2 regions of the Mediterraneibacter flintii genome follow, and region 2 is predicted to be linked to the other one. Evidence: predicted binding sites of a transcription regulator. Region 2 holds the regulator's gene; the other holds the start of a gene.
The links. The regulator Rex, encoded in region 2, represses fermentation and respiration genes when NADH is low (regulators of the CRP and FNR family bind a similar motif). The targets are predictions, from matches to a motif close to ATTGTTAANTANTTAACAAT.
Positions count from the first base shown of each region.

Region 1: the regulator Rex is predicted to act here: its motif matches at 5,336-5,355, upstream of adhE (bifunctional acetaldehyde-CoA/alcohol dehydrogenase).

Region 1 covers NZ_AP031405.1:1,071,511-1,082,000, forward strand. Annotated here, with positions in the region: gene ACZ5C4_RS05100 (adenylate kinase) at 1-294, shown strand, start outside; gene ACZ5C4_RS05105 (KOW domain-containing RNA-binding protein) at 298-561, shown strand; gene infA (translation initiation factor IF-1) at 579-797, shown strand; gene rpmJ (50S ribosomal protein L36) at 979-1,092, shown strand; gene rpsM (30S ribosomal protein S13) at 1,661-2,029, shown strand; gene rpsK (30S ribosomal protein S11) at 2,120-2,515, shown strand; gene rpsD (30S ribosomal protein S4) at 2,612-3,205, shown strand; gene ACZ5C4_RS05135 (DNA-directed RNA polymerase subunit alpha) at 3,286-4,245, shown strand; gene ACZ5C4_RS05140 (bL17 family ribosomal protein) at 4,366-4,902, shown strand; gene adhE (bifunctional acetaldehyde-CoA/alcohol dehydrogenase) at 5,420-8,038, shown strand; gene ACZ5C4_RS05150 (aminoglycoside phosphotransferase family protein) at 8,195-8,950, shown strand; gene ACZ5C4_RS05155 (LacI family DNA-binding transcriptional regulator) at 8,959-9,939, shown strand; gene ACZ5C4_RS05160 (ABC transporter substrate-binding protein) at 10,370-10,490, shown strand, end outside.
Region 2 covers NZ_AP031405.1:2,076,182-2,086,671, reverse strand. Annotated here, with positions in the region: gene ACZ5C4_RS09875 (phosphotriesterase family protein) at 1-313, shown strand, start outside; gene ACZ5C4_RS09870 (creatininase family protein) at 317-1,045, shown strand; gene ACZ5C4_RS09865 (xylulokinase) at 1,047-2,540, shown strand; gene ACZ5C4_RS09860 (M20 family metallopeptidase) at 2,537-3,685, shown strand; gene ACZ5C4_RS09855 (MBL fold metallo-hydrolase) at 3,716-4,459, shown strand; gene abc-f (ribosomal protection-like ABC-F family protein) at 5,223-7,148, opposite strand; gene ACZ5C4_RS09845 (redox-sensing transcriptional repressor Rex) at 7,332-7,976, shown strand; gene ACZ5C4_RS09840 (NAD(P)H-hydrate dehydratase) at 8,092-9,591, shown strand; gene alr (alanine racemase) at 9,594-10,490, shown strand, end outside.

The sequences.
Region 1 (10,490 bases), 1.0 Mb from region 2:
GAAAATATTATTAAACGTATGTCGGGACGCCGTGCCTGTGTAGACTGTGGTGCGACCTACCATATGGTTTATGCGGCTCCTGAAAAAGAAGGAATCTGTGATAAATGCAGCGGAAATTTGATTCTCAGAGATGATGATAAGCCAGAAACAGTTGAGAAGCGTCTGCATGTATACCATGATCAGACACAGCCTCTGATTGAATATTATACACAGGCAGGAATTTTAAAAGAGGTAGACGGTACAGTGGACATAGATGTTGTGTTTGATGCAATCGTAAAAATCCTGGGAGAATAACAGATGGTATTGAAACCAGGAATGATCGTGAAATCAAAGGCAGGACATGATAAAAACTGTATATATGTAATTATTCATGTCAATGATGAATATGTATATCTTTCGGATGGGCAGAAACATACATTTGAAAGACTGAAAAGAAAAAATAGAAAACATCTGCAGGTGATTCTAAAGGAATATGTTGAGGATACAGCGGATGAGGTAGCAGTTAGGAATGTGATACTGAAATATTCCCTTAGAAAAAGCGGGAATGCAAAAATGCTGTAAATGCAGGAGGATTAAGTATGTCAAAGGCTGACGTAATTGAAATTGAAGGAGTTGTAGTTGAAAAGCTGCCAAATGCGATGTTTAAGGTAGAGCTGGAAAATGGGCACATCGTTCTGGCGCATATCAGTGGAAAATTACGCATGAATTTTATTAAGATTTTACCAGGAGACAAAGTAACTCTAGAGATGTCACCATATGATTTAAGCAAAGGAAGAATTGTTTGGAGAGATAAATAGAAGAGTATTTTTTGTAAGTCTGTTGGTGGACAGTAATAATTGCTCTAAAGTAGAAAAACGAATTTAGTTATTGACTTTATAGGTATTTAGGAGTTATACTATTAAGTGGCTGTTTTTGGGTTGGTGTGTCCAAAACAGCGGGAAATGTAGGCAGAGCAAAGCAGGGAAAGGAGGATTTAACATGAAGGTTAGGTCATCAGTAAAACCAATTTGTGAAAAATGCAAAATCATTAAAAGAAAAGGAAGCATCAGAGTAATCTGTGAGAATCCGAAGCACAAACAGCGTCAGGGATAGAAATGGAACACTTAATGAATCCGAATTAGGATAGACTTTATGTATGGAGATGTTCAAATCAAAAAGACGTAAATATTTGTGTAATTATTTAGGCGGCTGACAGCACGATACACCAGGAGGTGTGTAGAGCTGTTTAATATACAGTAAGGATACACCGTGACTGCGCAAGGTACCGGCAGAACGGGTAGTCTGCTGCACTTATACAGCGATTCGAAAAAGTGCAGGTGTATATTGCTTATAATACTCGGCGTTTGCATTGGCGGACAAAGTCCGTGCCGGGAAAGGGTATGCGTAAAAAGCATGCCTGGGCTGGGATATTGGGGAAAGAAAGTACCCGGTAGGACGAAACACACACATTCATCGTCCACAGCCTCAATTAGGGACAATATGTAACAACGTAAAGCCATGCACAGAACTGGCGGAAACGCGGCTGCAAGTTTACTTGCAAGACGCGGTTCAGACAGGAATGTATGTGGCGCACGCCACAGCGAGATTAAAGCGGCGAAGCGGCGGAATTGAGCTTGCATGGCGGCAAACAGCGACAAAAAAGAAAATGGAGGAAAGACACATGGCTCGTATCGCAGGTGTAGACTTACCAAGAGACAAACGTGTAGAAATTGGTTTGACTTATATTTATGGAATTGGAAGAACAAGTTCAAACCGCATTTTAGCAGCGGCAGGAGTAAATCCTGATACTCGTGTCAGAGATCTGACAAGTGAAGAAGTAAAGAAAATCAGTGCAGTGATTGATGAAACTCAAGTTGTGGAAGGTGATTTGAGAAGAGACATCCAGCTCAATATCAAGAGACTGAAAGAAATCGGCTGCTATCGTGGAATCCGTCATAGAAAAGGACTTCCAGTACGTGGACAGAAGACAAAGACAAATGCAAGAACATGTAAAGGTCCTAAGAGAACAGTAGCAAATAAGAAGAAATAATGCGAAAGTAACTTGACGAAAATGAAGGCTGCGTTTATATTGAACGGGCATTCAATCAAGCAAAGAATAAAAGAAAGTAGGTTAGTTTAAATGGCTAAAAAGGTTGCAAAAAAAGTAACAAAAAAACGTGTCAAGAAAAACGTTGAACGCGGACAGGCACATATCCAGTCATCTTTCAATAATACAATTGTAACACTGACAGATGGACAGGGAAATGCTCTTTCATGGGCAAGTGCAGGTGGTCTGGGATTTAGAGGTTCAAGGAAATCTACTCCATATGCAGCACAGATGGCAGCTGAGACAGCGGCAAAGGCAGCATTAGTACATGGTCTTAAAACAGTAGATGTTTTCGTAAAGGGTCCAGGTTCAGGCAGAGAAGCGGCAATTCGTGCACTTCAGGCTTGCGGAATTGATGTAACAAGCATCAAGGATGTAACACCGGTACCGCACAATGGATGCCGTCCGCCAAAGCGCAGAAGAGTATAATCTCAGTTTGGCAGGTTTTAAGTTTAGTATACACTGGAAGTAAACGAAAAATGCGGTGAAAATCCGCTGACATGTATAAAATTTAGGAGGAAAGACATGGCAGTAAATAGAGTTCCGGTTCTTAAAAGATGCCGTTCCTTAGGGATGGATCCAATCTATTTAGGAATTAATAAAAAATCTAACAGACAGTTAAAAAGAACAAATAGAAAAATGAGTGAGTATGGTTTGCAGCTGCGTGAAAAACAGAAAGCAAAATTTATCTACGGCGTGCTGGAAAAACCATTTAGAAATTACTATGCAAAAGCAAAACAGATGGAAGGCATGACAGGTGCAAACCTGATGATTCTTCTGGAATCCAGATTGGATAATGTAATGTTCCGTATGGGATTCGCAAGAACAAGAAAAGAAGCAAGACAGATTGTAGATCACAAGCATGTACTTGTAAATGGCAAACAGGTAAACATTCCATCTTATCTGCTGAAAGCCGGAGATACTATTGAAATCAAAGAAAAGCACAAAGGATGCCAGAGATACAAAGACATTCTGGAAGTAACAGGTGGAAATATGATTCCGGACTGGCTGGATGTTGATTCTGAGAATCTGAAGGGCACAGTAAAAGAACTTCCGACAAGAGAGGCAATCGATGTTCCTGTTGATGAGATGTTAATCGTCGAGTTGTATTCTAAATAATAGAATCTGCGCCTAAAAGGCACAGATTAGGTGAAATCGTACCCCTCAACATATTTTAACCCATAAGGAGGGTCTGTGTAGTGTTTGATTTTAATAAACCGAATATTGAAATTACAGAAATTTCAGAAGATAAAAAGTATGGAAAATTCGTGGTAGAGCCGCTGGAGAGAGGTTATGGAATTACATTGGGAAATTCCTTAAGAAGAATTATGCTTTCTTCCTTGCCAGGAGCTGCAATCAGTTCTGTAAAGATTGACGGGGTTTTGCACGAATTCAGTTCCATCCCGGGAGTAAAAGAAGATGTAACTGAGATTATTATGAACCTGAAATCTCTGGCAATTAAGAACACATCAGAATCAGACGAAGTTAAGACTGCATATATTGAGTTCGAAGGTGAAGGCGTTGTGACAGGCGCTGATGTACAGGCAGATTCAGATATCGAGATCATGAATCCAGATCAGGTCATTGCTACGCTAAGCGGTGGCAAGGACAGTAAGCTGTATATGGAGCTTACCATTACAAAAGGTAGAGGATATGTAAGTGCAGACAAGAATAAAAGTGAAGACTTGCCGATTGGGGTTATCCCGATTGATTCGATCTATACACCAGTAGAGCGTGTGAATCTTACGGTTGAGAATACACGTGTAGGTCAGATTACAGATTATGACAAGCTGACGTTAGACGTCTGGACAAAAGGAACAATGCATCCAGATGAGGCGGTAAGCCTTGCGGCAAAGGTTTTGAGCGAGCACTTAAAACTCTTTATTGATCTATCAGAGGTTGCACAGTCTGCAGAAGTTATGATCGAAAAAGAAGACGATGAGAAAGAAAAAGTATTGGAGATGAGCATCGATGAGCTCGAACTCTCGGTACGTTCTTATAATTGTCTGAAGAGAGCCGGTATCAATACGGTAGAAGAGCTGACAAATAAAACGCCGGAGGACATGATGAAAGTACGGAATCTTGGACGTAAATCTTTGGAGGAAGTACTTGCAAAATTGAAAGAACTGAATCTGGAATTAAACCAGGGAGATGAATAATCTCAGCAGAAAATTATTATTTGAATTATCCTGCCAGTAAGACCGATGAGCGTGGCGGGGGCATTTGATTAATAAGACCGAAGACGCATAACCAAATGTTGATAATGGAGGATTTAAAAAATGGCAAAGTATAGAAAACTAGGAAGAACTGCTTCCCAGAGAAAAGCTTTACTTAGAAATCAGGTAACAGCACTGCTGAACAACGGAAAAATCGTTACAACAGAAGCAAAAGCAAAGGAAATCCGTAAAATTGCAGAAGGCTTAATTGCAATGGCTGTAAAAGAGAAGGACAATTTTGATGAAGTTACAGTGATGGCGAAAGTTGCCAGAAAAGATAAAGATGGCAAGAGAGTCAAAGAGGTTGTTGACGGAAAAAAAGTGACTGTATATGATGAGGTAGAGAAGAAAATTAAAAAGGATCAGCCAAGCAGACTGCATGCTAGAAGAGAAATGCTGAAAGTTCTCTATCCTGTAAAGGAAGTACCGGCTGCAGGCGCTGGAAGAAAGAAAAATACAAAGAATGTAGACTTAGTAGACAAACTGTTTACAGAAATTGCACCAAAATACGCTGACCGCAATGGCGGATATACAAGAATTGTAAAGATTGGACAGCGTAAAGGTGACGCGGCTATGGAAGTTCTGATTGAGCTTGTATAGTTTTAAGAATGATTTAGAAACCCTATGTGAATTCGAAAAGCATTTACATAGGGTTTTTATTTATATAATAGGAAATTTCGATAAATTTCCTATTATACAAAAAGCCCTCCGGGCGGGATGCGCACGCCGCAATAAGGAAATTTTACCGCTTTGCGGTATTGCGGCGGCGCGCAAAGTGGACAAGCCTCTCAAGAGTGAGGGACTTGTCCACTTTGTTCTATCTATCCTGTAAAAATTGTTACCCTATTTTAGGAAGAACTTTGATTTAGTAATAGTCACTCAAGGTAAATTTATATAAAATTATCCTTGAAGAAATATAAAACTGTACACAGAGTACTTCTAGAGAATCATTGAGTATAGTAAAAAAGAAAATTTTGTATAAAATGCACAAATAATGTTAAAAAAATAACGTTAAAGTGTTGACAAATGGCATATTGACAATTATTTAACAACTCTGTATACTGAGAATTGTGGTTAGGAAAAGTTTATTATTTTCAATTACAGGAGGATTATTGAAATGGCGAAAAAAGAGAAGGTTGTAGTGCCGGATGTTGTTGACAGTGTAGAGACGCTGGAAGCAAAAATGAAAGCAATGCGTGAAGCACAGAAGATTTTTGCTACGTTTTCACAAGAACAGGTAGATAAAATTTTCTACGAGGCTGCTATGGCGGCAAATAAGCAGAGAATTCCGTTGGCAAAAATGGCAGTGGAAGAAACACAGAGAGGTATCGTAGAGGATAAGGTTATCAAAAATCATTATGCGGCAGAGTATATCTACAATGCATATAAGAATACAAAGACCTGCGGAATTATCGAAGAAGATGCAGCTTATGGCATTAAGAAGGTAGCTGAGCCAATCGGACTTGTGGCAGCAGTTATTCCTACGACAAATCCGACATCTACGGCTATCTTTAAAACACTGATTTGTTTAAAGACAAGAAATGCAATTATCATCAGTCCGCATCCGGCTGCAAAGGCTTGTACGATTGCAGCAGCAAAAGTAGTTTTGGACGCAGCAGTAAAGGCAGGGGCTCCGGAGGGAATTATTGGATGGATCGATGCTCCTTCACTGGAACTGACAAACATGGTAATGAAGGAATCCGATATTATCCTTGCAACAGGCGGCCCGGGAATGGTAAAGGCAGCGTATTCATCCGGAAAACCGGCTCTTGGCGTAGGTGCAGGAAATACACCCGTTATCATTGATGATACTGCAGATGTGAGAATGGCGGTAAACTCCATTATCCATTCTAAGACCTTTGACAATGGTATGATATGTGCTTCTGAGCAGTCTGTCACTGTTTTAGACAGTATATATGACGAGGTAAAAAAAGAATTCGCATACCGCGGCTGCTATTTCCTGAAAAAAGGTGCGGAGCTTGATAAGGTGCGTAAGACAATTATCATCAACGGCGCGCTAAACAGTAAGATTCCAGGAAAATCAGCTTATGAGATCGCTAAGATGGCGGGCGTTGATGTTCCTGAAGACACAAAGATTCTGATTGGTGAAGTAGAATCTGTGGATATATCAGAAGAATTTGCCCATGAAAAATTATCTCCTGTACTTGGTATGTATAGAGCGAAAACATTTGACGAAGCACTTGAGAAGGCAGCACAGCTGGTAGCTGACGGCGGATATGGACACACAGCTTCTCTGTATGTACATCCAGCGCAGAAAGAAAAAATTGAAAAGCACGCAGCAGCAATGAAAACATGCCGTGTATTGATTAACACTCCATCCTCCCATGGTGGTATCGGCGATCTTTATAACTTCAAACTGGCTCCATCCCTGACGCTTGGATGTGGTTCATGGGGCGGAAACTCCGTATCTGAAAACGTAGGAGTAAAACACCTGTTGAATGTAAAGACAGTCGCTGAGAGGAGAGAGAATATGCTGTGGTTTAGAACACCTGAAAAAGTATACTTTAAGAAAGGCTGTATGCCGGTGGCACTGGATGAGCTTGGAACTGTCCTGCACAAGAAAAAAGCATTTATTGTTACAGACTCTTTCCTGTACAAAAATGGATATGTAAATCCAATTGAAGAAAAATTAGATGAGATGGGAATTCAGCATACATGCTTCTTCGAGGTTGCTCCAGATCCGACTCTGCAGTGTGCACAGAAGGGTGTAGACCAGATGCGGCAGTTTGAACCAGATACAATCATTGCTCTGGGCGGCGGTTCTGCAATGGATGCCGCAAAGATTATGTGGATTATGTATGAACATCCGGAAGCTGATTTTGAAGATATGGCAATGGACTTCATGGATATCAGAAAGAGAGTATTTACTTTCCCGAAAATGGGTGAGAAAGCGTACTTTGTAGCGATTCCTACATCTTCAGGAACAGGTTCAGAGGTGACTCCGTTTGCTATCATTACAGATGCGGATACAGGAGTAAAATGGCCGATTGCTGATTATGCTCTGCTTCCGAATATGGCGATTGTAGATGTAGACAACATGATGACACAGCCAAAAGGATTGACAAGCGCTTCTGGTATCGACGTTATGACACACGCAATCGAAGCATATGTATCTATCATGGCGACAGATTACACAGACGGTCTTGCTATGAAGGCAGTAAAGATGGTATTTGAGAACCTTCCGTCAGCTTATGAGAATGGGGCAAATGACCCGAAAGCACGTGAAGAGATGGCGAATGCCTCCTGTCTGGCAGGTATGGCATTTGCAAATGCGTTCTTGGGTGTAAATCATTCTATGGCTCATAAATTGGGAGCATTCCATCATTTGCCACATGGTGTTGCAAATGCGGTTATTCTGACAGAGGTTATGAGATATAATGCGGCAGAAGCTCCTACAAAGATGGGGACATTCTCACAGTATCAATATCCACATGCGCTTGCAAGATACGCGGAGTTAGGACGCTTTGCAGGCTGTACCGGAAAAGACGACAAAGAAGTATTCGAAAACTTCCTTGCAAAGCTGGAGGATCTGAAAGAGAAGATAGGAATTAAGAAGACAATCAAAGACTATGGCATTGATGAAAAGTATTTCCTGGATACATTGGATGAAATGTGTGAACAGGCATTCAATGACCAGTGTACGGGCGCAAACCCGAGATATCCTTTGATGAAGGAAATCAAAGAAATTTATCTGAAATGCTACTATGGTAAATAATTAACAATCTTTTTAAGGTGAAAAAGTTAGTTAAAAAATGCACAAAATTAACTCCCAGGGCTTACATTGTCCTGGGAGTTGTTGTATAATAAGGGCAATTCAAAAAAGGATATAGAAGCGAAAAAATAGAATATCCGGAAAAGGAGGATGTGCCATATGAAATTAGAAAACAAAGAACTCATTGTGAAACGCCCTTATAAAGAAGTGTATAAATGTGAGGATGCAATTGTAAAAGTTTTCGAGGAGTCTCATCCAAAATCAGATGTATTTAATGAAGCCCTGATTACTGCTCGGATAGAGGAAACAGGTCTGGATATACCTAAGGTAAAAGAAGTATTCCAAGTGGACAAAAAGTGGGCAATTGCAATTGAGTATAAAGATGGAAAGACACTGGAAGAGATGATGGAATCCGATAAGAAAAATCTGGAGAAGTATATGGAAGACTTTGTGGATTTACAGTTGGAAATCCATAAAAAGACCTCTCCGCTGTTAAAAGGAATGAAGGATAAGCTGGTACGTCAGATTAACAGCCTGAAAGAACTGGACGCAACAAACAGATATGAGCTGCTGACACGCCTTGAAAGTATGCCGAAGCACAATAAAGTGTGCCATGGTGATTTTAATCCAAGCAACGTAATTGTAGGGAAAAATGGAAAGATGACCGTTGTCGACTGGGCGCATGCGACACAGGGGAACGCGAGCGCAGACGCGGCAATGACATACCTTCTGTTTGCGCTGAAAGATCAGGACACCGCAGATTTGTATATGAGACTATTCTGTAAAAAGAGCGATACCCCAAGACAGTACGTACAACAGTGGCTTCCGATTGTAGCAGCGGCACAGCTCACCAAAGATAACGAATTAGAAAAAGAATTTCTAATGAAATGGATTGATATTATTGATTATCAATAGGAAACGAGATGAAGATAGAAGAGATAGCAAAGTTGGCAGGGGTGTCACCGGCAACCGTATCGAATGTTTTGAATAACAGAAAAAATGTCGGTGAAAATACGAGAAAACGAATACTTGAAATATGCAATGCAAGTGGATATAGTCAAAAAAGAAAAAAGAAGCTGGAAAAGTATGACAATAAGACTATATTATTTAATTTCAGCGATTACGACAGAAAATTTTATTTGAAAATTATTCATGGCATCAGTGATTATGTATATTCAAGAGGGTATGATCTGATTATATGTACGAGCAAATCCTGTCAGCGGTTTATGGATTCCAGTATGACGAGTGGTACGATTATGCTGGATATGAAATGCAGCGACTCCATGCTTATGGAAAAGGCAGAAACAGGATATCCTATCGTGACGCTTGATCGGATTATAGAAAGACCGAATATCAAAAGTATTGTTGTAAACAATTATGTAGCCATGTGTGAACTGGTGCAGGGACTAGTTGACAGAGGATACAGGCGTTTCGGATATTTGGCCGGGATTGATACACTGGATAATCAGGAACGTTTTCAGGCATTTCAAGATGTTTTGTTTAAAAATCAGATCCGCTTTCGGAGAAGAGACTATCTGATGGGAGATTACCTGGAAAAAAGTGGATATCGTTCAGCAAAGCTGATGCTCCTGTCAGAGGATATTCCGGAGGTGCTTGTGTGCGCAAATGATAATATGGCAATTGGAGCGTTGAAAGCGCTTCGTCAGGAAGGAGTACGTGTACCTGAGGATATTGCGGTGACTGGGTTTGATGGGACAGATACGGCGGATCTTATGAATCTTACAACGGTGGATATTCCTAACTATGAAAGAGGATATCTGGCAGCACAGTTTTTATTACAGATGATAGCGGGAAATACAAATTGCGATATGTTTAAAATAGCAGCAAAGGTGCATTGGCGTGAATCTGTGGAAAATAGGAAAAAGGAATCCCGGTTTTATTAGAAATAGGGAGGAAAGAAAAGGAGGAAGTGGTCTTGTGCTGCGTCCTTCTTTTTTGTATAATAGGAAATTTTGATAAATTTCCTATTATACAAAAAGCCCTCCGGGCGGGATGCGCACGCCGCAATAAGGAAATTTTACCGCTTTGCGGTATTGCGGTGGCGCGCAAAGTGGACAAGCCTCTCAAGAGTGAGGGGCAGGGGAGTTGAAGTAGGCCTGCCTACTTTGTTCTAAATAGAGAAAATAAGAGGTGAAAATGAATAAAATTTTACTTAATATAAGTAAAATTTACTGAAATTGTAATTGAGAGTATACAAATTGCATGATATGTAATTGGTGTAAATGTAGAAAATGCACAATAAATATTGACTTAAAATATTTTAACTTGTAATATATATACAAACAAAGCGAACTTGTATTCAAGGAGGTAAAAATGAAAAAGTGTAAAATTTTATCAGTTCTATTGGCAGCGTCTTTGGGAACATCTCTGTTGATAACCGGCTGTGGAGGAAGTTCAGGAGGAGATGAAAAATCAGATGGAGGAAGTGGTGCAG
Region 2 (10,490 bases):
AGATACAGGAGCCTTTTTGTGCTTCGACGGTATCGCTAAAGTGAAATATAATCCAGAGTCAATACGGATTCAATGCATTCTGGAATTGGTAAAACGTGGTTATCAAAGACAAATACTGGTCAGTGGCGATACTGCCAGAAGAAGTTATTATCATAGTTATAGTTACGCGGTCGGCCTTCCGTATATTAAAAAAACATGGGTTCCAAGACTGATAGAAGAAGCAGAAAACAGAGGGATAAATGGAGAAAAACTGATAGAAGACATTTTTATTAATAATCCAAAAGAATGCTTTACATTTAAGAAGGTGAACTAATATATGAATTATTATGAGTTAAATCAGGAACAGGCAAAGAACTATTTGTCAAGAAAAAATATGGTAGCTATTTTACCAATAGGGGCAATTGAAGTACATGGAGACCACCTTCCCTTAGATACAGACTGCCGTTTAGCGATGGGGGTTGCAAAGAAGTTAGAAGAACGGCTAGGGATAGAAAATTGTGCGATTCTTCCATGTATACCATACGGACAAGTATGGTCATTAAGAGATGTACCGGGAAGTATACACATACCAGATGAAATTTTGAGTGCCTATCTTTATGAAATTGCAAAGAGTCTTGAACGGGCCGGTGTAAAGCAGATGGTTGTGATTAATTCTCATATGGGAAACGGGAATGCAATCAAAACAATGGCAAGGAGAGCATACGAAAGCTTGCATATAAAAGTATATTATTTTACTTATCCGCGAGCAGAAAAGGTGATTCAGCAAGTATGTACTTCCCAGCGTCCTCACAAAGTACTTTTTCACGCAGATGAGATAGAAACCTCTTATATGCTGTATTTAGCTCCTGAAGCAGTAGATATGGGAAAAGCTATTTCACAAGATATTGAATTCCCTGAAGATTATGAATATACATCAATAAGGTGGAGTGAATTTATGGAAAAAGCGGTATTGGGGGATGCTACAGCAGCTAGTGCAGAAAAAGGAAAAAGGATTATTGATGAGGTAATAGAAGAAATTGTAGCAGTGATAAAAGGAGCATCATAAAATGGCATATATATTGGCGATTGATCTAGGCTCTACACAGATGAAGCTGATGATTATGGACGAAAAGGCAAATATAATAATGACAGTGTCCGAAGCATACCCAAGTTTTGTAAAACATACTGGATGGCTGGAACAAAATCCAGAGGATTGGGAAAAAGCATTAAAAACTGGAATTCATCGACTAAAGCAAAAGTTAGATCTAGATAAGGTCGAAGTGATTTCTTTTTCAGGGCATATGAGTGGAATTGTACTTTTATCAGAACAAGGCATAGTATTAGGCCCTTGTATTATGCTATCTGACAGTAGAAGCCAACATCAAAGCGAAGTCCTTATGGAAACAATTGGTGAAATGGTGAAAGAAAGGACAGGAAATCCGATAAATAATGCATTTTCTTTGCCAAAGCTTTTATGGTTAAAAGAAGAAACGCCAGAAGTATATAGAAAAATAAAGGCATGGTTGTCCCCAAAGGACTATGTCAGATACTGCCTGACAGGTGTGATTGCGACGGAGTATACCGATGCGTACAATTCTTTATGCGTCAATCAGAAAACATTGGATTGGGACGAGGATATAATAAAAGAAAGCACATTACGCAGAAGTAGTTTTCCATTTTTATGTAGTCCTTCAGATATTGTGGGAAAAGTTACGAAAGTAGCCGCGGAGAAATATGGATTGAAACAAGGAATTCCAGTGGTGGCTGGCGGTGCAGACATGGCATGTGCTGTTTTGGGAAGCGGGCTTTCGAAAGTAGGAGACACAGCACTTACGTTGGGAACATGTGCTACATTTTTTACACTTATTTCACAAATAGACAGTAGCTGTTATGGACAAGTAACCTTTCATCCGCTTGTCTCAAAAGGGAAAATGTATGCTTTGGGTTCTCATATCAATGGTGGAGCAGGAGCAAATTGGATTTCTTCCATATTGTCGGAAAAAGGAGTAATCGACTATAAAATGATTGCAGAGTTGTCTAAAAAAGCAATGTCAGTACCGGCAGGAAGTAATGGAATGTTAACACTCCCCTTTTTAAATGGAAGTGGCTCGCCCTATTTTTGCCCGTCGGACAAACAACATATATTTGGGATGAAAATAAATACAACGCGGGAGGAGATCTTTCGCAGCCAGTTGGAAGGAATTTCCTATAATCTTCGCCAGACTTTACTCGTTTTTCAGAAAATGACTAAAATTGAAAAGCTTATGATGGGTGGAGGAGGAACACATATTTCTATATGGCCGATGATTATTAGAGATGTATTCGGAATACCTATTGAATTATTTGATAATCCGGATGTTTCAACAATTGGTGCCGCGCTGATTGGAGGAGAGGCTGTTGGTTTCTTTGAATCACCAGAACAGACGGCAAAAGAAAGGCTTGAAATAATAGAAACACAACTTCCAAATGAGGAAAACTATAGGAAGTATCAGAAACTATATTTAAAATATCTGATGTATTATGAAATGATGCATAGCTTAGACTTAAAGGAGCAACTATGAACAAGGAGCTTGTATTTAAAATATTAGAAGAATTGATAAAAATAGATACTACAAATCCACCTGGAAATGAAAAAAATGCAGTAGAATATTTGCAGCAGCTATTTTTAGAATATGATATTTATACAGAAGTACAAAATTTGGGGAATAACAGGGCGAACTTGATTGCTTCTTATGGAGTAGCTGAACCGGAAATTATTTTTTGTGGACATTTGGACGTAGTCCCGTCAACAGAGGAATGGACATATCCTCCATTTCAAGCAACATGGCAAGGAACCCGATTATATGGAAGAGGCACAACGGATATGAAAGGTGCAGTTGCAGCTATGAGTGCTATATTGATAAAGCTTGCAAAGGATAAGATTCAACTAGATGGAAAAGTGACCCTTGTTTTCGTTGCAGATGAGGAGTTTAGTAATCTGGGCATGAGAAATTTTTTGCGAAAGAAGAGAACAGCATATATGGCAGTGATAGGAGAACCTACAGAGTTGCAATTAGCAGTTGCGCATAGAGGGGTATTAAGAGATTATATAGATATTATAGCGCGGCCATATCATGCTGCACTTCCAGAAAGAGAATCTAATGCGGTGAATAACGCTGCGGAGGCAATGCTTTCTCTTTTCAGATTAAATGAGACATTAAAATCATATCACCATGAAATACTTCCGCCACCTAGTATTGCAGTTACTAAAATAGAGGGATATGAAAATGATAATATTGTTCCAGGAAATGTTCGGCTGCTGACAGATTTTCGAATCCTTCCAGGAATGAATTTTGAAGAATGTAGAAAATTAGAAGAATCCATACTTAAAAATGTAGGAAAATATGAAATAACAAAACATTTTTTCATGCCTGGCGGAGAGATAGACCTTCAGCATGAAGTAGTAAAAAGATGTTGCCAGATCGGAGAAAAAGTTTTACATCGGAAGCAAAGACCAGTTGCATTTGATGCTTCTTGTGAACAATGCTTTTTGGTAGAACATGGAATACCAACCGTAATATGTGGGCCTGGAAGCTTAAATCAAGCACACATCGTCGACGAGTATATAGAAAAAGAACAAGTGCTACTATCTGAAGAATATTATATGAATATAGTAAAGGAATTTTTAATTGGATCTGAAAATGAAACAATTGAAGGATCGAAATAGACATTTTTGAAAAATGTATGAGGAGAAAAGATGCAAATACATGAAAGAATATATATCGTTGGTTCTGGTGTCACAGGGATAGGAATATCACATGAGTCAGATTGTACAGTATACATGGTGGATGGGGGAGGGGAATATGCTTTAATTGATACAGGAATTGGAATAGATTCAAATCGCATTTTACAGAATATTGATAAGGAAGGGATAGATATAAAAAAGATTTCAGCCATTTTATTGACACATGGCCATGGAGATCATTCCGGTGGGGCAGTTGCGTTGAGTCAAGCGTGCCATGCAAAAGTATATGCATTGGAAGAAACAGCAAATTACGTTTCGAGTGGAGATGTGGATAGTATTTCTATAAAAGAAGCAATTCAAGCCGGTGTGTTTGGAAAAGATTATATCTACCAAGCGTGTCCTGTAACTCCTCTTTTAGATAAGGAACATTTTATAATTGGGGACATTACATTACAAATACATCGAACAGAAGGACATTGTAGCGGACATGGTTGCTATGAAATGAATTTTAAAAATAAGAAAATTTTGTTTTCCGGAGATGCTATTTTCAACTATGGTATGATTTCTATGCAGTCTATATGGGACTGTGATTTACAAAAATATATTGAAACATGCAAAAAATTAGCGTATATACATCCTGATATTCTTCTTCCCTCCCATGGCACTTTTTTACTGGAAAAGGGATATACATATATTGATAAAGCTATGGAAACAATTCATACACTTGGAATCCCGAAAAACCTAATAAATATATAATATAAAGTTAACGAAGCAACAAGCAGTGCGAAAAGAACAGGCAAACTCTGTGGCATGCTCGCATGTAAACAGAAGTTTGTCTGCTTCTTTTCATTCGGCGACTGCCGATAGCGAAATGAAGCGTATGCAGAATTGAGCTAGCACTGCGGGAATTGGAAAAAGGGACGTGTGAAAGAGATGCTTTGCATCGTTCGTCAGGGCTTCGCCGAAATTCCTCACTCACGCAAAGCATCTCTTTCACACTCACACTTTCGCCAGCTTAAGTTTATAATTCGTAACAGAAAAAATCGGCTTCACACTTCTATGCATTTCCAATCGGAAGTAGTATAGATACTTCTAATTGGAGGGCTATAACAACGTGAAGCCGGTTCTGTTCTGTCTGAAATTGTGAATTTAATTGGGGAAGAACGTAAGCAGAAAGAGAAGGCAGTGCATAAGCAGGGAATTTTAAGCGGAGCGTGGTAGATACAGATTGTTCTGTTTGTTAAGTGAGAAGCATGGAGTTCCAATGGACGATATGCTTCTACACTGTTACAAACATTCAATCGGATTTACCACAGTGGAGCCCTGACCTGCGTTGCACTGCCTTCTCTTTTTGCGTACCATTCTTTACCAGTTTCCGCAGTGCCAGCTCAATTTCGCATACGCTTCATTTCGCTATCGGCAGTCGCCGAATGAAAAGAAACAGAAAGTCCCCTGCTTACATGCAAGCATGACGCAGAGCCCTTCTGTTCTTTTCGCACTGCTTGTTGCTTCGTTAAATTTATTCAGCTAAGGTTTCCCATTGTTCATATAGTTCTTCTAATTTACAATCGTTGCTGTGTCTTTCTTCGGAGAGTTCCTGGCAGCGAACGGAATTGGAGTATACTTCTTCCTGCGTCATTAGTTGATCGATTACCTGGTTTCGTTCTTCTAGAAGAGCGATTTGTTCTTCTGTCTTTTTTAAGGCATTTTTACGTTTCCGTTCTTTTGCCTGCAATTCTTTTTGTTCCTGCCAGCTTAACTTTGCATCGGAGGCAGGGACAGTAGTTGAGGCAGTGTCTGTGGGTAAAACGGCAGAAGAAGGGGCATATGCCGCGGTCAGTTCCTCTTTTTTTTCAAGATAATAATCATAATTTCCGATATAGTTTACAAATGTTTGATTTACAAGCTCTAAAATTCTGTTTGCGGTCTGATTGATAAAATAACGATCATGAGAAACATAGAGTACAGTGCCTGTATATTCGTTGAGAGCATGCTCCAGTATTTCCTTGGAAGTAATGTCTAGATGGTTGGTCGGCTCATCAAGAATAAGAAAATTTGCCTCTGACAACATAAGCTTTGCCAGAGAAACACGTCCCTTTTCTCCGCCGGATAACTTTCCGATGAGCTGAAAGACTTCATCTCCCGTAAATTGGAAAGCAGCGAGCGTGTTTCTTATTTGTGTATTGTTTAATGTCGGATAATCATCGGATATTTCATCAAATATTGTTTTGTCATCATGTAGGACATGGTGCTCCTGGTCGTAATATCCGATTTTTACTTTAGAACCAAGTGTGAAAGAACCAGCATCAGCCGAGATTACCTGGTTTAGTATTTTTAAAAGGGTTGTCTTTCCTGTGCCATTGTCACCGATGACAGCAACATGTTCACCGCGTTTGATTTCAAAGCTGACATCTTTAAAGAGCATCTTTGAATCAAATCCTTTGGAAAGCTGTTCTACAGTCAGTACATCATTGCCGCTGATGAAAGAAGGCTCTAATGTAAGATGCATTTCTGACACAGTTTCGGAAGGTTTTTCGACAGGAGATATTTTTTCCAGCATTTTTTCACGGCTTTCAGCACGTTTAATAGATTTTTCCCGATTAAAGGAACGGAGCTTTTCTATAACGGCCTGTTGGTGCTTTATTTCTCTTTGCTGGTTTAAATATTCTTTTAGCTGCGCGTCGCGGATTTGCTGCTTTTTCTCTGCGTAAGCTTTATAGTTTCCCGAATACATGCGTATATGCCCCTGTTCGATCTCAATAACCTTTGTCACAACTCGGTTTAAGAAGAAGCGGTCATGGGAGACAATAAATACAGCGCCTGTATAATTTAAAAGATACGTTTCAAGCCAGGAAATAGAGTGTAAATCCAGGTGGTTGGTAGGCTCATCTAGCAGTAAAATATCCGGCTGTGTAAGTAAGAGTTTTCCGAGAGAAACACGGGTTTTCTGTCCTCCGGAGAGAGTGTCTGTCCGTTTGGAAAAATCAGATTCCTGAAATCCAAGGCCTTTAAGAACTCCGGTAATTTCACTTTCATAGGCATATCCATTCATAGCTTCAAATGTGGACATCAGGCGGTTATAGGTTTCCAAACGTTCTTTTAATGCCTCTTTGCCTAGATTTTTTAATTCCAGCTCAATGGAACGAATTTGCTGTTCCATCTCTATAAGCTGGGATTTCGCTGTCTTTAATTCTTCATAAACAGTATTTCCTAAGGAGAGATTCTGATGCTGTGCAAGATACCCGATTGTTTTTCCCTTTGCAAGAATTACTTCTCCGCCATCGGACGGTTCTTCCCCCATGATCATCTTGAAAATAGTGGATTTGCCGGCGCCGTTGATGCCGACAAGGGCTGCCTTTTCCCTGTCCTCTATATGAAAAGAGCCATCCTGTACAATCAGATGTTCTCCGAATGATTTATTGATATTATGACATGCGAGTATCATGGAAATCCTCCTGAACGATTTTATAAGTCTGTGAATACTGGAATACAAAGAATTATCCTTCATATTATGACTTTGCATACGTAATCAATTATATCGAAAAACAAAGAAAATACAACTATAATTTGACATCATATTGACATTTTTATATAATAGGGCGTAGATAAAGTTTGGAGGGCGATGACTGTGGAAGAAAGAGGAATATCCCGTGCAGTGATTGGAAGACTGCCAAGATATTACAGATATTTAGGAGAATTGCTGGAAGCGGGAGTAGAAAGAATCTCTTCAAGTGATTTGAGTAAGAAGATGCGTGTGACGGCGTCGCAGATAAGACAAGATTTAAATAACTTTGGAGGGTTTGGACAACAGGGATACGGCTATAACGTAAAATATCTTTATACAGAGATAGGAAAGATACTAGGGCTCAACAGAGAGCACCCGATTATTATTATAGGAGCAGGAAACTTAGGACAGGCGCTTGCGAATTATGCTTCTTTTGAAAAAAGTGGATTTACTTTGAAAGGTCTTTTTGATGTGAATCCTCGCTTGGAAGGGGTTTCTATTCGTGGAATTCCGGTTCGAATGATGGATGATCTGGAAGAATTTCTTCAGAAAAATGAGATCGAAATTGCAATTTTAACGTTGCCTAAGTCTAAAGCGATTGAAGTGGCAGAACTGGTAATTGAGAATGGCATTCGGGCAATCTGGAATTTTGCGCATACAGATTTAAATCTTCCGGAAGATGTAATTGTGGAAAACGTACATCTTTCAGACAGTCTGATGAAGCTTTCTTATAATATCAGCCGTTATAATGAAGAGCATCAGAAATAACAGCGCCGGTACCGGCAGAGACGTGTAATCAGGATTTCCTTTTTACACGTTCTTTCATTTTTATGAGCAGGGAAGCTTGAAGCTGAAATATTTTCAAGAAAGAGAGGAAAAATTTATGCGGTATCTTCCAGATGGGGTGTGGATGCAGAAGGCAGATACACATACCATAGAAAATATTGGGATTCCATCGATGGTACTGATGGAGCGCGCGGCATTAAAGACGGTAGAGATTATGGAAAGGGAACAAATAAATCTACACAACGCATTGCTCGTGTGCGGAAGTGGGAATAACGGTGGAGACGGCTTTGCGATAGCACGGCTTTTAATGGAAAAAGGTTATACTCCTGCCGTTGTATTTGCAGGAAAAGAGCAGTCGTTAAGTGCACAATGCCGCTTGCAAAAAGAAATTATTGAAAAGCTGGGAATTGTGCCATGCACAGAAATTTTACCAGATGAATATACTGTTGTAATAGATGCGCTTTTTGGCGTGGGGCTAAGCAGAGAGATACAAGGGCATTATGCAGAAATAATAGAACAGATGAATCAGATACAGGCAGAAAAGGTTGCTGTTGATATTCCCTCGGGTATTCATGCAGGTAATGGCCGCGTGATGGGAACGGCATTTCAGGCAGAATTGACGGTTACATTTGCATGTGAGAAGCTTGGGTGTGTCTTATATCCGGGAAAAAATTATGCGGGAAAAGTAATTCCGGCAGAAATTGGAATCTGTACAGAAATTTTTAAGGAAGCTTCTTCTATGTGTTTTGCGTATGAACGGGACGATCTCTATAAAAACCTTCCGAAACGAAAAGCAGATTCCCATAAAGGAACCTATGGGAAAGTTCTTATGATTGCAGGAAGTAAAGGAATGGCAGGAGCAGCGTATCTGGCGGCAAAAGCTGCTTATACTGCGGGCGCTGGTCTGGTGCAGATTTATACTGTCCAGGACAACCAGGTGATCCTGCAGCAGCTTGTGCCGGAGGCAATTATCGAGGTCTATAGAGAGTATGATAAAGAACAGTTGGAGAGACTATTAGAATGGGCAGATATTGTGTGTATCGGCTGCGGTATAGGACAGAGCAAAACAGCTTCCTCCATTTTGACAGAGACATTAAAGCAAGTGAAGGTTCCCTGTATCATTGATGCAGACGGGTTGAATCTGTTAAGCCGTCATATGGAACTTTTAAAGGACGGAAAAGGGGCTTGGATACTCACACCACATATGAAAGAGATGTCGCGTCTTACAGGACGTAGTATAGAAGAGTGGAAAGAAAATCGTCTGGAAGGACTTGTTGCTTTTACACAGAAATATCCCGTAGTATGTGCGCTCAAAGACAGCAGAACGGTCGTGTCTGCCGAAGGGAAACAGTTGTTTGTAAACACAGCGGGAAGCAGTGCGATGGCAAAAGCCGGTTCCGGTGATGTGCTTGCAGGGACGATCACTGGACTGACTGCCCAGGGGCTGTCCCCTTATGAGGGATGTATTCTGGGGGTATATCTTCACGCCTGCGGAGGAGAGGAAGCAGCAAAAGAAAAAGGGGAATACAGTGTGCTGGCAGAAGATTTGATATGCGGTATACAGAGATGCCTGAAAAATGCGAAGGAGAGAAAATAATTATGAAATCATACAGCAGAGTATGTGCAGATATAAATTTGGATGCAGTTGCCTACAATATGGAGCAGATGAAAAACAGAATCGGTCAGGAAGCCAGACTTGTGGCAGTTTTAAAGACAGACGGATATGGACATGGAGCAGTTCCGATTGCGGAAATGTTAGAGGAAACGGAGTATGTATGGGGATATGCGACTGCATCATTAGAGGAAGCAGTTCTTTTGAAAAAGGAAGGGATAAGGAAACCAGTATTGGTTTTAGGCTGCGTTTTCCCAGAGCAATATGAGGAAATGATTCGCAACGAAATTCGGGCTACAGTATACACAGAAGAAAGTGCGGCGGCAATGGCAAGGATGGCAGTGAAAATGGGAAAAACAGCCTATTTTCATGTAAAAATAGATACCGGTATGGGACGGATTGGTTTTCCAGTCTGCAAAGAAAGCGTAGAACAGATTGCATGTATCAGCTCTTATGAGAATGTCTGTCTGGAAGGAATGTTTACTCATTTTGCGAAAGCAGATGAGACAGATAAAACGTATACGTTGGAACAGCACGAGAAATTTCAGTGGATGAAGCGCAAAATGGAAGAAAAGAATATTGACATACAGTATTATGACTGTGATAATAGTGCAGGAATCATTGATTTGCCTGCTATGCGGCATGATTTAGCAAGAGCAGGCATTGCCATGTATGGTCTGTACCCTTCAAAAGAAGTAAAAAAAGAAACAGTAAAATTGAAACCGGCACTTGAGCTTGTAAGTCATGTCATCTATGTAAAGGAAGTAGAAAAAGGGACTTCTATCAGTTACGGCGGCACCTTTATAGCGCAAAAGAAAATGAAAGTCGCCACAATTCCAGTAGGATATGGAGACGGGTATCCACGTGCTCTTTCCAATAAAGGG